Regions from separate parts of the Streptomyces sp. NPDC054842 genome, predicted to be linked through region 1. Evidence: predicted binding sites of a transcription regulator. Region 1 holds the regulator's gene; the other holds the start of a gene.
The links. Region 1 encodes HrcA, which represses chaperone genes, less so after heat shock. Its sites were predicted from a motif close to TTNGCACTCNGNNNNNCNGAGTGCNAA; they were not measured.

Region 1 (7,278 bases):
GTGCGGGGCAGCCGGGCGCGTACGCCGGGCTCGGCGGCGAGCGCGCGGGCCGGGCCCGCGCGGTGGGTGACCCAGTGGACGGCACCGCGCACGGAGACGGCGCTGCCGCGGCCGGTGTGGTCGGGCGCGCCCGCGCCGAACCAGCGGGCGGCGCTGACGGGATGGGGCTGGAGGTCGACGCGCTGGCCGCCGAGCCGGACGTCCAGCCGGCGCGGCTCGGCGCCGTCCAGGTCGTCGAGGAGCCACAGTTCACCGGCGGAGGCGTAGACGACCCGGGTGCCGTCGGTGGCGGCGTGGCGGGCGTAGAAGGCGTCGACGCCGGTGTGGCGGCGCAGGTCGGAGCCGTCGGCGAGGGAGGAGTACACGGCGCCGACGCCCTCGTGGTCGGAGAGGAACGCGACGCGCTGGCCGACCCACATCGGGTATTCGAGGTTCCCGTCGAGGTCCTCGTGCAGGCGGACGAACTCGCCCTCGCCCTCGCGGTCGATCCACAGCTTGCCCGCCGTGCCGCCGCGGTAGCGCTTCCACCAGGCGGCCTCGCGGCCCATGGGCGCGGACAGCAGGACGGTGCCGGGTCCGCCGTGGGCGACGTCGCCGACGGGGCCGTACGGCAGGGTGTCCGCGGGGCCGCCGTCGAGCGGGACGGCGCGGGCCCAGCTGCGCCGCAGGGAGGCCTGGCCGACCGTGCTGAGGGCGAGGACGCGTCCTTCCGGGGTCCAGCCGCGGACCTGGGTCCGCCCGCTCCCCCAGTAAGTCAGCCGCTTGGCGGGGCCGCCGTCGAGGGGGGCGGCGTGCACCTCGGGGGCGCCGTCCCGGGTGGAGGTCCAGGCGACGGTGGTGCCGTCGGGCGAGATGCGCGGGTGGTTCACCGGGACGTTGTCGGCGCTGACCCGCCAGGCGCGGCCGGCGGCGTCGAGCGGGGCGGCCCAGACGTCGTCCTCGGCCGTGAAGACGAGGAGGTCGCCGTGCAGGTGGGGGAACCGGAGGTATGCGGGGGGTACGGACTGTGTCACCCGGTCACCCTATGCAGCGCCCGGCCGCCCGGACAGGGGTTTGGATCACTTGGTGCCCCGGCGGCCGCGCCTCACTTGCCCTCGACCGGACGGCAGGAGGGGTAGTTCTCGCACCAGATGGTCTGCGTCTCGGTGACCGTCACGGTCGCCCCGGGCCGCCGCGGGTCGTAGGAGACGGGCGGGGTGCCGGCGGCGTCGCAGTTGCCGAGCACGCTGAGACGGAAGCGCTGTTTGCCGCCCACCTTGGCGGTGAGGTCGCCGCGTACGCACTTGCCGTTGACCTCGCGCGTGACCTCGCCGGTGATGGTGATGTCCTGCCCGCTCTTCGTCTCGCCCTGGCAGTCGACGTCCGCCACGGTCCGCACGGTGGGCGAGGACGACTTGCCGGGCGTGGACACCTTGTCGCGGTCGCCGTAGTTCGCGGTGCAGCTCAGCCACTGCACGTCGACGCCCCGCCGCTCCAGCTCCTTGGTGCCCGCCTGGTCCGTGGTGTACGCGACCGACGCGGAGCTGAGCCCGTCACCCGGTTCGCACGCGGCCACGCCGAACACGGCGACCGCGCCCAGAGCGGCCAGTCCGTGGAGCCTTCCGCGACCGGTCCGCCGCCTTGAATGCCTCAAAACCCCCATGGAGGGCAGCGTGCCACCGTCGCGGGCCCGGCGGTAGACCGCATGCGGCCAGTGTGACCGAGGGCCGCGAGGCGGCGGCGGCTCCCGCGCGGCTCCGCGAAGTCGCCCTGCGGAGGCGCGAGTTCCGGCGCCACCTGCGGGGACGGTGGGTCAGGACCAGCGTCCGGTGCGGCCCAGCAGCAGGGCCGTCGCCGCGGTGCCGGCGGTGGAGGTGCGCAGCACGCTGCGCCCCAGCCGGTACGCCTTCGCGCCGGCCTCGGCGAACAGCGCCAGTTCCTCCGGCGAGACACCGCCCTCGGGTCCCACGACGAGCACGATGTCGCCGCTCGCGGGGAGTTGGGCCGTGGCCAGGGGCTCACTGGGGTACGCGCGGTCCTCGTGCAGGACGGCGGCGAGGTCGGCGGTGGCCAGAAGTGCGGCGACCTGGCGGCTCGTCATGGCGTCGGTGATCTCCGGGAAGCGCACCCGGCGGGACTGCTTGCCGGCCTCCCGGGCGGTGGCCCGCCACTTGGCGAGCGCCTTCTGGCCCCGGTCGCCCCGCCACTGGGTGATGCAGCGGGAGGCGGCCCAGGGCACGACGCGGTCGACGCCGGTCTCCGTCATCGTCTCGACGGCGAGTTCGCCCCGGTCGCCCTTCGGGAGGGCCTGGACGACGGTGATGCGCGGCGACTCCGGCGGTTCCTCGGCGACCGCGCCCATCCGGACGGTCAGCCGGTCCTTGCCCTCGGCGCCGGTCACGACGCACTCCGCCCACCGGCCCGCGCCGTCGGTCAGGACGACGTCCTCACCGGGGCGCAGCCGCTTCACGGAGACCGCGTGCCGTCCCTCGGCGCCGTCGAGCACGAACTGTCCGCCGCTGTCCGGACGGAGGTCCTCGACCACGAACACCGGCGCGGTCATCGGGCCGTGCCCGCGGCCGGGAACGACGACAACGCTGTCTTCGCGGCGTCGAGTTCGGCGGCCAGGACCTCCACCAGCCGGCCGGCGGGCAGGTCGCGGGCCATCCGGTGGCCCTGGCCCGCCCACAGCGCCATGCCCTGCGGGTCGCCCGCCTTGGCCGCCGCCTTGCGCAGCGGGGAGGTGAGGTGGTGGACCTCGGGGTAGGCGGCGGGGGCGTAGGGGCCGTGCTCGCGCATGAAGCGGTTCACGAGGCCGCGGGCCGGCCGCCCGGAGAACGCGCGCGTCAGCTCGGTGCGGACGAACAGGGGGTTGGTCAGCGCCTCCTTGTGCACGGGGGCGGCGCCGGACTCGGGTGTGGCGACGAACGCGGTGCCGAGCTGGGCCGCGCTCGCGCCCGCCGCGAGGACCGCGGCGATCTGCGCGCCGCGCATGATGCCGCCGGCCGCGACGATCGGCAGCCGGACGCTCTCGCGGACCTGGGCGACCAGCGAGAGCAGCCCGATGCCGGCGCCGTCCGTCTCCGGGTCGTCCCGGTGGGTGCCCTGGTGGCCGCCGGCCTCGACGCCCTGCACGATCACCACGTCGGCGCCCGCCCGCTCCACGGCCTGCGCCTCGTCGGCCGTGGTCGCGGTGACCATCGTCAGCGTGCCGGCGCGGGCGAAGGAGGCGAGCACCTCGGGGGTGGGGCAGCCGAAGTGGAAGGAGACCGCGGGCACGGGATTGTCGAGGAGGACCGCGAGCTTGGTGTCGTAGCCGTCGTCGCGTCCGCTGTCGGGGTCGCCGAGCTCGGTGTGGTACCAGCCGGCCTCACCGGCGAGCTGGTGGGCGTAGACGTCGACGGCGGCCGGGTCCGTGTGTTCCTGCTGCGGCATGAAGAGGTTCACGCCGAAGGGGCGGCCGGTGAGGCCGCGCAGCTGCTTGATCTCCTGGTACATGCCGTCGGCCGTCTTGTACCCGGCGGCGAGGAAGCCGAGCCCGCCGGCCTCGGAGACGGCGGCGGCCAGCTGCGGCACGGAGACACCGCCCGCCATGGGGGCCTGCACGATCGGACACCGAAGGAGATCGGTCAGCGCGGAGGACATGACGGCATGTTGTCACGTCCTCCGTACAAGTCCGAATCCGGCCTTCCGGCGGCACAGGCCACCGGAATGTGCCTCTCCGGGCGTCCCGCGCGGGCACCGCGGGCGCCCGGTCGGGGCAGCCCGCGGGCGCCGGCGTCAGCGTCCGTTGAAGGCGTCCTTCAGCCGGGAGAACAGGCCCTGCTGCCCGGGCTGGAACTGGCCGGTGGGCCGCTCCTCGCCGCGCAGCTTCGCCAGTTCGCGCAGCAGGCGCTCCTGCTCCGCGTCCAGCTTGGAGGGGGTCATGACCTCGACGTGGACGATCAGGTCGCCCCGGCCGCCGCCGCGCAGATGCGTGACGCCGCGGCCGTGCAGCGGGATCGACTGGCCGGACTGGGTGCCCGGGCGGATGTCGACCTCCTCCAGGCCGTCCAGGGTCTCCAGCGGCACCTTCGTGCCGAGGGAGGCCGCGGTCATCGGGATGGTGACCGTGCAGTGCAGGTCGTCGCCGCGCCGCTGGAACGTCGAGTGCGGCAGCTCGTGGATCTCGACGTACAGGTCGCCGGCGGGGCCGCCGCCGGGGCCGACCTCGCCCTCGCCCGCGAGCTGGATCCGCGTGCCGTTGTCGACACCCGCCGGGATCTTCACCGTGAGGGTGCGGCGCGAGCGCACGCGCCCGTCGCCCGCGCACTCCGGGCACGGCGTCGGCACGACCGTGCCGAAGCCCTGGCACTGCGGGCAGGGGCGGGAGGTCATGACCTGGCCCAGGAAGGACCGCGTGACCTGGGACACCTCGCCGCGACCGCGGCACATGTCACAGGTCTGCGCGGAGGTCCCGGGGGCCGCGCCCTCGCCGTTGCAGGTGGTGCACACCACGGCCGTGTCGACCTGGATGTCCTTGGTGGTGCCGAAGGCCGCCTCGTCGAGGTCGATCTCCAGCCGGATCATGGCGTCCTGGCCGCGGCGCGTGCGCGACCGGGGGCCCCGCTGCGACGCGGTGCCGAAGAACGCGTCCATGATGTCCGAGAAGTTCCCGAACCCGCCGGCGCCGAAGCCGCCCGCGCCCCCGCCGCCGCTCTGCGAGAGCGGGTCGCCGCCGAGGTCGTAGACCTGCTTCTTCTGCGGGTCCGACAACACCTCGTAGGCGGCGTTGATCTCCTTGAACCGCTCCTGCGTCTTCGGATCGGGATTGACGTCCGGGTGCAGCTCGCGCGCGAGCCTCCGGAACGCCTTCTTGATCTCGTCCTGGGACGCGTCGCGGCGCACGCCGAGTACGGCGTAGTAGTCCGTGGCCACTTACGACTCCGCCAGGATCTGTCCGACGTACCGTGCCACTGCGCGTACCGCTCCCATCGTTCCCGGGTAATCCATGCGGGTCGGTCCGACCACGCCGAGTTTGGCGACTGCCTCGCCGCCCGAACCGTAGCCGACCGAGACCACGGACGTGGAGTTGAGCCCCTCGTGGACGTTCTCGTGACCGATCCGTACGGTCATGCCCGAATCCGTCGACTCACCGAGGAGCTTGAGCAGCACGACCTGCTCCTCCAGCGCCTCGAGGACCGGCCGGATCGTGAGGGGGAAGTCGTGTCCGAAGCGGGTGAGATTGGCGGTGCCGCCGATCATCAGCCGCTCCTCGTTCTCCTCGACGAGCGTCTCCAGCAGGGTGGAGAGCACCGTGGCGACCGTACCGCGGTCCTCCGTCTCGAAGGCCTCCGGCAGATCCTGCACCAACTGCGGCACGTCCGCGAAACGGCGGCCCGCGATCCGGCTGTTGAGCCGGGCCCGCAGATCCGCCAGCGACGCCTCGCCGAAGGGCGCCGGGCAGTCGATCATGCGCTGCTCGACCCGGCCGGTGTCCGTGATGAGCACCAGCATGACGCGGGCCGGGGCCAGCGAGAGCAGTTCCACGTGCCGCACCGTCGAGCGGGTCAGCGAGGGGTACTGGACGACGGCGACCTGCCGGGTGAGCTGCGCGAGCAGCCGCACCGTGCGCCCCACGACGTCGTCGAGGTCGACGGCGCCGTCGAGGAAGTTCTGGATGGCGCGGCGCTCGGGCGCGGTCATCGGCTTGACGCCGGCGAGCTTGTCCACGAACAGCCGGTAGCCCTTGTCGGTGGGGATGCGCCCGGCACTGGTGTGCGGCTGGGCGATGTACCCCTCGTCCTCCAGGGCGGCCATGTCGTTGCGGACGGTGGCCGGGGAGACGCCCAGCCGGTGGCGCTCGGTCAGCGCCTTGGAGCCGACCGGCTCCTCCGTCCCGACGTAGTCCTGGACGATGGCGCGCAGTACCTCGAGCCTGCGTCCACTGAGCATCGCGCACACCTCCAGCTGTCGGCACCTTGGTCGTCGCGGTCTTCCTCCTGGCACTCAGCGCGTGCGAGTGCCAGCGTTCCCCGGGCCAGTGTACGGCGGGGAGGTACGGCCCCGGCAAGGGCGGGCCCGTGACGTCCGCCGAGGTGTACGGACGTGTCCTGCGATGTCGCGCCGTCGCACCCCCCGCCGGGCTTCACCGCTAGCGTCTCCGTGTGACGGTGACTTGGGAAGAGCCGGGATGGGAGCAACTCGCGCCGCGGGCCGGGCGGTGCCGGCTGCCGGGCTGGGACTGCACCGCGGGGCTCGTGGTGGGCGAGGGGGCGGCCCTGCTGATCGACGCGGGGTCGAGCCTGGCGGAGGGAGCGCGGCTGCGCGCCGAGGCGGGCCGGATCCTGGGAACCGGGCGGCGTGTGACGCACCTCGCACTGACGCATCCGCACTTCGACCACGTCCTCGGGGCCGCCGCCTTCTCCGGGGTGGAGGTGTTCGGCGCGGTGGGCCTGGACACCGCGCTCGCCCACGGTCGCGAGGAACTGCGCGCCGACGCCGTACGCAACGGCCTGGACCCGCGCGCGGCGGCGGAGGCGGCGGACCTGCTCGTGCGGCCCCGCCACCTCGTCTCCGGCGAGTGGACGCTGGGCCTCGGCGGCGGCGCGCAGGTCCTGCTGGCGAACGTGGGCCCCGGGCACACCGCGCACGACCTCGTGGTGCTCGTGCCCGGCACCGACGGACCGGAGGTGGTGTTCTGCGGCGACCTCGTGGAGGAGTCGGGCGAGCCGCAGGCGGGGCCGGACGCCGTCCCGTCCCACTGGCCGGCCGCGCTGGACCGGCTGCTGGACCTCGGCGGGGAGGACGCGGTCTACGTGCCGGGCCACGGGGCGGCGGTGGACGCGGAGTTCGTCCGCGCCCAGCGGGACGCGCTCGCCGCCCGCTTCGGCGTGTCGTAGGCGCGGGCGGGGACTTCGGCGCGCGTCTTCTCCTATCGTCATCCGAATGCGCCAGTACTCTCCGGACCTGACCCCGCCGTGGAAGAAGCCCAAGCCCGTGCCCGAGGTCCCGGCCGACCCCGGTCTGGTGGTGGAGGAGCCCGGCACCGGTTTCTGCGGGGCGGTGATCGGCTGCGAGGCGGGCACGGTGACGCTGGAGGACCGCTTCGGCAAGCACCGGGTGTTCCCGCTGGAGCCGCGCGGCTTCCTGCTGGAGGGCAGGGTGGTCACCCTGGTGCGGCCCGCCGCGGGACCGGCCCGGCCCAGCCGCACCGCCTCCGGTTCGGTCGCCGTGCCCGGCGCCCGCGCCCGCGTGGCCCGGGCCGGCCGCATCTACGTCGAGGGCAGGCACGACGCCGAGCTGGTCGAGCGGGTCTGG
Region 2 (7,278 bases), on a different contig from region 1:
TGGCCCGCAACGAACGCGAACGCGACCTGCTGCGGGATCGCGCGGCGGAGTGCGGCTGAGAACCACCCCCGGCAGGGGGAGGAGCAGCGGCCCGGAACCCGTACGCGGATGCCCGGTCGGTGTCGACGCCCGGGCCGGTCGGAGGACTGACCGCGCCGTGCCCGCGGGCGGTCCGCACCCGTACGCGGGGGAGCCCTTCGGTTGCGGGGCCGGACCGGCGGAGCGCGCCGGTCGGTGGCCGGACCGGCGGAGCCCCGGAGAGGTCGGGGACCCGTGCACGGTGGAGGCTGCCCGCGCCCGGGCCCGTCGCCCGTGGAGCGCCGCCGACGCCGTGAAGTCCCGGACCCCGTGGAGCGCTCACGGCGCCGTGCGTCACGGCCGGCGTCGGGCTACGCCGGGTGTCCGATCAGCATCGTCGGTGCTCCCGCCACCCGGGTGAGGAAGACCGTCGCCGCGTTGCGGCCCTGCGGCTTCACCTTGCGGCGCAGCTCCTCCGGTTCGACGGCCGAGCCGCGCTTCTTGACCGTGAGGATGCCGACCTCCCGCTCCCGCAGCAGCGCCTTCAGCTTCTTCACGTTGAAGGGCATCCGGTCGGTGATCTCGTACGCCGTCGCGTACGGCGTCGGGCGCAGGTGGTCGGAGGTGATGTACGCGATCGTCTCGTCGAGCAGACCCCCGTCGAGCTCCTCGGCCACCTCGGCGACGAGATGGGCGCGGATCGCGGCGCCGTCGGGCTCGTACAGGTAGCGCCCGAGCGGGCGCACCGGCGGGTCGGGCAGGCCCCGGCCCCGCAGTCCGCGCGGGCCCGGCAGCAGGGTGGCCCGGATCAGCCCGGGCTCCGTGCCGAACCACAGCACGGCCTCCTTCACGTCCCCGCCGTCCGAGATCCACTCGGCCTCGGCCTCGGCCGGGACCGCCTCGTGCGGGATGCCGGGCGCGATCTTCAGCGCGGCCCGCGGTGCCCTCAGCGCCGTCGCGGTCGCCCAGGACAGCGGCGGCGAGTACGCCTCGGGGTCGAAGATCCGGCCCCGGCCGCCGCGCCGGGCGGGGTCCACGAAGACGGCGTCGTACGCGTCGGTGGCCACCTCGGTGACGTCCGCCTCGCGCACCTCGATCAGGTCCGCGAGACCCAGCGCCTCGGCGTTCGCGCGGGCCGCCGCCGCCGTCAGCGGGTCCCGGTCGACCGCGAGGACCCGGATCCCGGCGCGGGCCAGCGCGATCGCGTCCCCGCCGATGCCGCAGCAGAGGTCGGCGACCGAGCGCACGCCGAGCGCCCGGAACCGCTCCGCGCGGTACGCCGCGACGCTCGTCCGGGTGGACTGCTCCACCCCGTCGGGCGTGAAGAACATCCGCTCCGCGTCCCCGGCCCCGAACTTCGCCACCGCCCGCTGCCGCAGCCGCTCCTGCGCCAGTGCCGCCGTGACCAGGGGCGCCGGGTGCTCGCGGCGCAGCCGGGTCGCGACGGCCAGCTCCCGCGCCGGGTCGGTGCCGCGCACCTCGTCGAGGAGGGCACGGCCCTCGGGGGTGTGCAGGGAGGCGAAGGAGGCCAGCGGGTCCAGGTCGGTCACCGGCCCATTGTGGGCCAGTCGGTGGACGGCGCGCGTCCGGCGGCGGTGTCGGCCCGGGCGGCGGAGGGTGACCTGCGAGGATCCGGCACCATGCGACCAGTACGACAAAATGACGGAAAGCGCCCGGAGCGGACGCTGTTTTGTGGTGCGGCGCTGCGCCGGGCGGCGGCCGCCGGGACGGTGCCGCGCGGGGTCCGGGGCGGCCTCGTGCTGCTCACCGCCGCCGCGCTCGCCGCCGGGTGCGCGGACGCGGGCTCCGGCGTGCGGCCGGCCTCCGGGCAGCAGCCGCTGAACGCCCCGCCCGCCCGCGCGCTGGACGCGTACGCCTCGAAACTGCGCGCCGCGCACGCCGCTCGGGTCGCCGCCGCCAAGCGCTGGGGGCTCGCCAGAGTGCCGCTGACCGCGCCGGCGGCGCCGGAGAAGAAGCCGGTGATCACCACTCGTAAGGGCTTCGAGGTGGACGGCCAGGACGAGCTGCCGCCCGTCTTCACCACCGTCCCCACCAAGGACAAGGTCGTCTTCCTCACCATCGACGACGGCGCCGAGAAGGACCCCGCGTTCCTGCGGATGACGAGCGAGCTGAAGATCCCGTACACCGCCTTCCTCAGCCACTACCTGGCGAAGGAGGACTACGGCTACTTCAGGAGGATGCAGGCCGGGGGCGTCGGCCTGAACAACCACACGCTCCACCACCCCTATCTGCCGAACCTCTCGTACAAGCAGCAGAAACGGGAGATCTGCGGCATGCAGGACATGATGGAGAAGCAGTTCGGCAAGCGGCCGACGCTCTTCCGGCCGCCCTACGGCAACTACAACGAGGACACCCTGCGCGCCGCCGAGTCGTGCGGGATCAAGGCCGCCCCGCTGTGGAACGAGGAGGTCTTCGCCGACCACTGGGACTACCGCGAGTGGGACCGCTCCCTGCACCGCGGCGACATCGTGCTCACCCACTTCCGGGGCCGCGAGGACTGGAAGGGCACCATGGCCGACATGCTCCGCCGCTTCCTGAACAAGGTCACGAACGAGGGGTACGCCGTGGCGCGGCTGGAGGACTACCTGTGAGGGGCGCGGTACGCCCGTCGGTCCGTCCCGCGCGAGCGGAGGGCCGGCGGTGACCGGGCGGACGCGCACCCTGCTCGGCACGCTCCTGGCCCTCGCCCTGCTCGCCGGCGCCACCGGCTGCGCCCAGTCCGTCGACCCGATCGAGCGGCTCGGCAAGAAGGCGGCGCAGCGCGTGCGCCCGCACGGGCAGCAGGGGCCGCCCGCGGACACCCACCGCCGCCAGGGGGCCGCTCCGCCCGGCCGCGCCCCGGGGCCGCCCGGCCGACGGCCGCCCGGGGGCTCCGGGGACCCGGCGCTGCCGCCGGTCGTCGACCGCGTCGCCACCCGCGACAAGGTGGTCTTCCTGACCTTCGACGACAGCGCCGAGCGCGACCCCCGGTTCGTCGCCATGGTCCGTGAACGGCGGCTGCCGGTCAGCATGTTCCTCACGGACCGGGTCGTCGGGCCGGGGTACGGGCACTTCGCCCGGCTGCGGGCGGTCGGCGTGAGCGTGCAGAACCACACGCTCGACCACGCCTCCCTGCGCGGCCTGCCGTACGCGGGCCAGCGCGCCGAGATCTGCGGCCAGCAGGACAAGCTGAAGGAGCGCTTCGGCGTCCGGCCCCGGCTGCTCCGCCCGCCGTACGGAACCTACGACGCCACCACCCTGCGCGCCGCCGCCGACTGCGGCATCACGGCCGTGGTCCTCGGCCGCGAGCCCGGCCCCGGCCGCCTGCGTCCCGGCGACATCCTGCTCGGCACCGACGAGCCCGACCTCGCCGCGACGACCACCCGCCTCCTGCGGCGCATCCGGGCCCAGGGCCTCACCCCGGCCCGGCTGGAGGACTACCTGTGACGCGGCCCGGGGGACCGTCCACGGGACGGTGAATCCCGCGCCGCGCCGCCGCCCGTTTGGCACTCCGCTTGACCGAGTGCTAATCGCAGTCATAGTCTCTGGTCTGGCACTCCCCCCTGGAGAGTGCCAATAGCGACGGGCAGGTCCGGCACCCGCGACGACGGATCCACCTGGTCGCCACCTCAGACAGTTAACCCCGTGAGATCTCCGAAGGGGGAGGTCGGATCGTGACGACCACCAGCTCCAAGGTTGCCATCAAGCCGCTCGAGGACCGCATTGTGGTCCAGCCGCTCGACGCCGAGCAGACCACCGCCTCTGGCCTGGTCATTCCGGACACCGCCAAGGAGAAGCCCCAGGAGGGCGTCGTCCTGGCCGTGGGCCCGGGCCGCTTCGAGAACGGCGAGCGCCTGCCGCTCGACGTGAAGACCGGCGACATCGTGCTGTACAGCAAGTACGGCGGCACCGAGGTGAAGTACAGCGGCGAGGAGTACCTCGTCCTCTCGGCTCGCGACGTGCTCGCGATCATCGAGAAGTAGTTCATCCCAGTTTTGCAGTGAGCTGCGCCCCTGGCCCCCGCGATCTTGATAAGCCGGGCGCTGGGGGCGCAGTTCGTTTCTCCCAAGTTTTCCGAGAGGGCTGAATCGCTCCATGGCGAAGATCCTGAAGTTCGACGAGGACGCCCGTCGCGCCCTTGAGCGCGGCGTCAACAAGCTTGCCGACACGGTGAAGGTGACGATCGGCCCCAAGGGCCGCAACGTCGTCATCGACAAGAAGTTCGGCGCCCCCACCATCACCAACGACGGTGTGACCATCGCCCGCGAGGTAGAGGTCGAGGACCCGTACGAGAACCTCGGCGCCCAGCTGGTGAAGGAGGTGGCGACCAAGACCAACGACATCGCGGGTGACGGTACGACCACCGCCACCGTGCTGGCCCAGGCGCTCGTCCGCGAGGGCCTGAAGAACGTCGCCGCCGGCGCGTCCCCCGCCCTGCTCAAGAAGGGCATCGACGCCGCCGTCAAGGCCGTGTCCGAGGAGCTCCTCGCGACCGCCCGCCCGATCGACGAGAAGTCCGACATCGCCGCCGTCGCCGGTCTGTCCGCCCAGGACAGCCAGGTCGGCGAGCTCATCGCCGAGGCGATGGACAAGGTCGGCAAGGACGGTGTCATCACCGTCGAGGAGTCCAACACCTTCGGTCTTGAGCTGGACTTCACCGAGGGCATGGCCTTCGACAAGGGCTACCTGTCGCCGTACTTCGTGACGGACCAGGAGCGCATGGAGGCCGTCCTCGAGGACCCGTACATCCTCATCCACCAGGGCAAGATCTCCTCGATCCAGGACCTGCTGCCGCTGCTGGAGAAGGTCATCCAGACCAACTCCTCCAAGCCGCTGCTGATCATCGCCGAGGACGTCGAGGGCGAGGCCCTGTCGACCCTGGTCGTGAACAAGATCCGCGGCACGTTCAACGCCGTCGCGGTGAAGGCCCCCGGCTTCGGCGACCGCCGCAAGGCGATGCTCGGCGACATGGCCACCCTCACCGGTGCCACCGTCATCGCCGAGGAGGTCGGCCTCAAGCTCGACCAGGTCGGCCTGGACGTGCTCGGCACCGCCCGCCGCGTGACCGTCACCAAGGACGACACCACCCTCGTCGACGGTGGCGGCAACTCCGAGGACGTCGTCGGCCGGGTCAACCAGATCAAGGCCGAGATCGAGGCCACGGACTCCGACTGGGACCGCGAGAAGCTCCAGGAGCGCCTCGCGAAGCTGGCCGGCGGCGTGTGCGTGATCAAGGTCGGCGCCGCCACCGAGGTGGAGCTGAAGGAGAAGAAGCACCGCCTGGAGGACGCCATCTCCGCGACCCGCGCCGCGGTCGAGGAGGGCATCGTCTCCGGTGGTGGCTCCGCGCTCGTCCACGCCGTGAAGGTCCTCGAGGGCAACCTCGGCAAGACCGGCGACGAGGCCACGGGTGTCGCGGTCGTCCGCCGCGCCGCCGTCGAGCCGCTGCGCTGGATCGCCGAGAACGCCGGCCTGGAGGGTTACGTCATCACCTCCAAGGTCGCCGAGCTCGACAAGGGCCAGGGCTTCAACGCCGCGACCGGCGAGTACGGCGACCTGGTCAAGGCCGGCGTCATCGACCCGGTCAAGGTCACCCGCTCCGCCCTGGAGAACGCGGCGTCCATCGCCTCCCTGCTCCTCACGACCGAGACCCTGGTCGTCGAGAAGCCGGCCGAGGACGAGGGCGACGCGGGCCACGGCCACGGTCACGGCCACTCCCACTGAGGTCGCAAGCGCACCGAGGCAGCCCCTCTCCCCCTCGGGGGAGGAGCGGCACGCCTTCCGGAAGCCTCCCTCTCCCCGTCCGGGGCGAGGGAGGCTTCCTCCGTTTCCGGAGCGGCCGGCCGGTCCGGGATCAGGACCAGGCGATCTCGCCCTCCCGCGACACGAAGCGCCCGGTGCCGGCGCCGGACCCCTCGGTGGCGAGGGCGACGATCGCGTCCGTGCCCTCGGTGACGGTCTGCGGGCCGCTGTGCCCGTTGAGGTCGGTCGCGGTGTAGCCGGGGTCGGCGGCGTTGACGCGGATGTCCGTCAGCGCCTTGGCGTACTGGGTGGTCAGCATCGTCAGCGCCGCCTTCGAGGACGTGTAGAGCGGCGCGACGACACGCGACTCGGGCCGGTCCGGGTCGTGGGTGAGGGCGAGGGAGCCCATACCGCTGCTGACGTTGACGATCACGGGGTCGTCGGAACGGCGCAGCAGCGGCAGGAACGCGGTGGTGGTGCGCACGACGCCGATCACGTTGACGTCGAGGACGGCGAGCGCCTCGGCGGCGGTGAGATCGCCGGGGTCGCCGAGCGGGCCCTGCACGCCGGCGTTGTTGATCAGGACGTCGATCCGGCCCTCGTGCCGGGCGACGTCCGCCGCGGCGGCGGCCACGGACGCGTCGTCGGTGACGTCGATCGTGACGTGGCGCGCGCCGATCGCCGCGGCGGCCTTCTCGCCCTCTTCGCGGTCGCGGGCCCCGACCAGCACGGTGTGCCCGTGCTCGGCCAGGCGGCGGGCGGTCTCGCGGCCGAGACCCTTGTTGGCTCCGGTGATGAAAGTGATGGTCATGCGTCGACCATGGACCCGGCCCGGGAGACGTTCCAGGGACGGTCCGACACAGGGAAGAGCAGTACCACCCTGGGGGCCGCCGGTACGGCCGGTGATGCGGGAGCATGGGGATCATGCCGACGATCCCCGGAACCGGACTGGGCGCGATGATCCGCACCTGGCGGGACCGGCTGCCCCCGTCGGCCGCCGGACTGCCGGTGGCCGTCGGACGCCGGGCCGCCGGGCTGCGCCGGGAGGAACTGGCCGACCTGGCGGGAATCTCCGTCGACTACGTCGTACGCCTGGAGCAGGGGCGGGCCACGACCCCCTCGGCGTCAGTGGTGGCGTCCCTGGCGCGCGCGCTTCAGCTGTCCACCGCCGAGCGCGACCACCTCTACCGGCTGGCCCGGCTGGTCCCGCCGGCGGACGGCGCGATCTCCGACCACGTCCCGCCCGGCGTGCAGCGCGTGCTCGCCCGCCTCGGGGACGTCGCCGTCGCCGTCTTCGCGGCGGACTGGCAGCTCCTGTGGTGGAACCGGGGGTGGGCCGCCCTGCTCGGCGACCCCGCGTCCACGCCGCCGCGCCTGCGCAACTTCGCCCGCGACAGGTTCCCGGTCGACGCCGGCCCCGCCCGTCTCGCGCAGTGGCCGGTCACGGAGGCCGACCGCGACGCCACCGACGCCGCCGTCGTCTCCGACCTGCGCCGGGCCGGCGGCCGCTTCCCGAAG

Region 2: a site for HrcA is predicted at 3,522-3,548, ahead of groES (co-chaperone GroES). Genes of this name have one in related genera too.

What each region holds. Positions count from the first base shown of each region.
Region 1 is NZ_JBSGZN010000009.1:22,137-29,414, reverse strand. It holds gene ACWGIS_RS09390 (S41 family peptidase) at 1-1,013, opposite strand, end outside; gene ACWGIS_RS09385 (hypothetical protein) at 1,085-1,642, opposite strand; gene ACWGIS_RS09380 (16S rRNA (uracil(1498)-N(3))-methyltransferase) at 1,793-2,542, opposite strand; gene ACWGIS_RS09375 (nitronate monooxygenase) at 2,539-3,624, opposite strand; gene dnaJ (molecular chaperone DnaJ) at 3,760-4,896, opposite strand; gene hrcA (heat-inducible transcriptional repressor HrcA) at 4,897-5,913, opposite strand; gene ACWGIS_RS09360 (MBL fold metallo-hydrolase) at 6,126-6,860, shown strand; gene ACWGIS_RS09355 (DUF3097 domain-containing protein) at 6,907-7,278, shown strand, end outside.
Region 2 is NZ_JBSGZN010000003.1:154,803-162,080, reverse strand. It holds gene ACWGIS_RS03755 (RNA polymerase sigma factor) at 1-59, shown strand, start outside; gene ACWGIS_RS03750 (class I SAM-dependent methyltransferase) at 390-1,568, opposite strand; gene ACWGIS_RS03745 (polysaccharide deacetylase family protein) at 1,659-2,630, shown strand; gene ACWGIS_RS03740 (polysaccharide deacetylase family protein) at 2,680-3,465, shown strand; gene groES (co-chaperone GroES) at 3,693-4,001, shown strand; gene groL (chaperonin GroEL) at 4,114-5,742, shown strand; gene ACWGIS_RS03725 (SDR family NAD(P)-dependent oxidoreductase) at 5,873-6,571, opposite strand; gene ACWGIS_RS03720 (helix-turn-helix domain-containing protein) at 6,685-7,278, shown strand, end outside.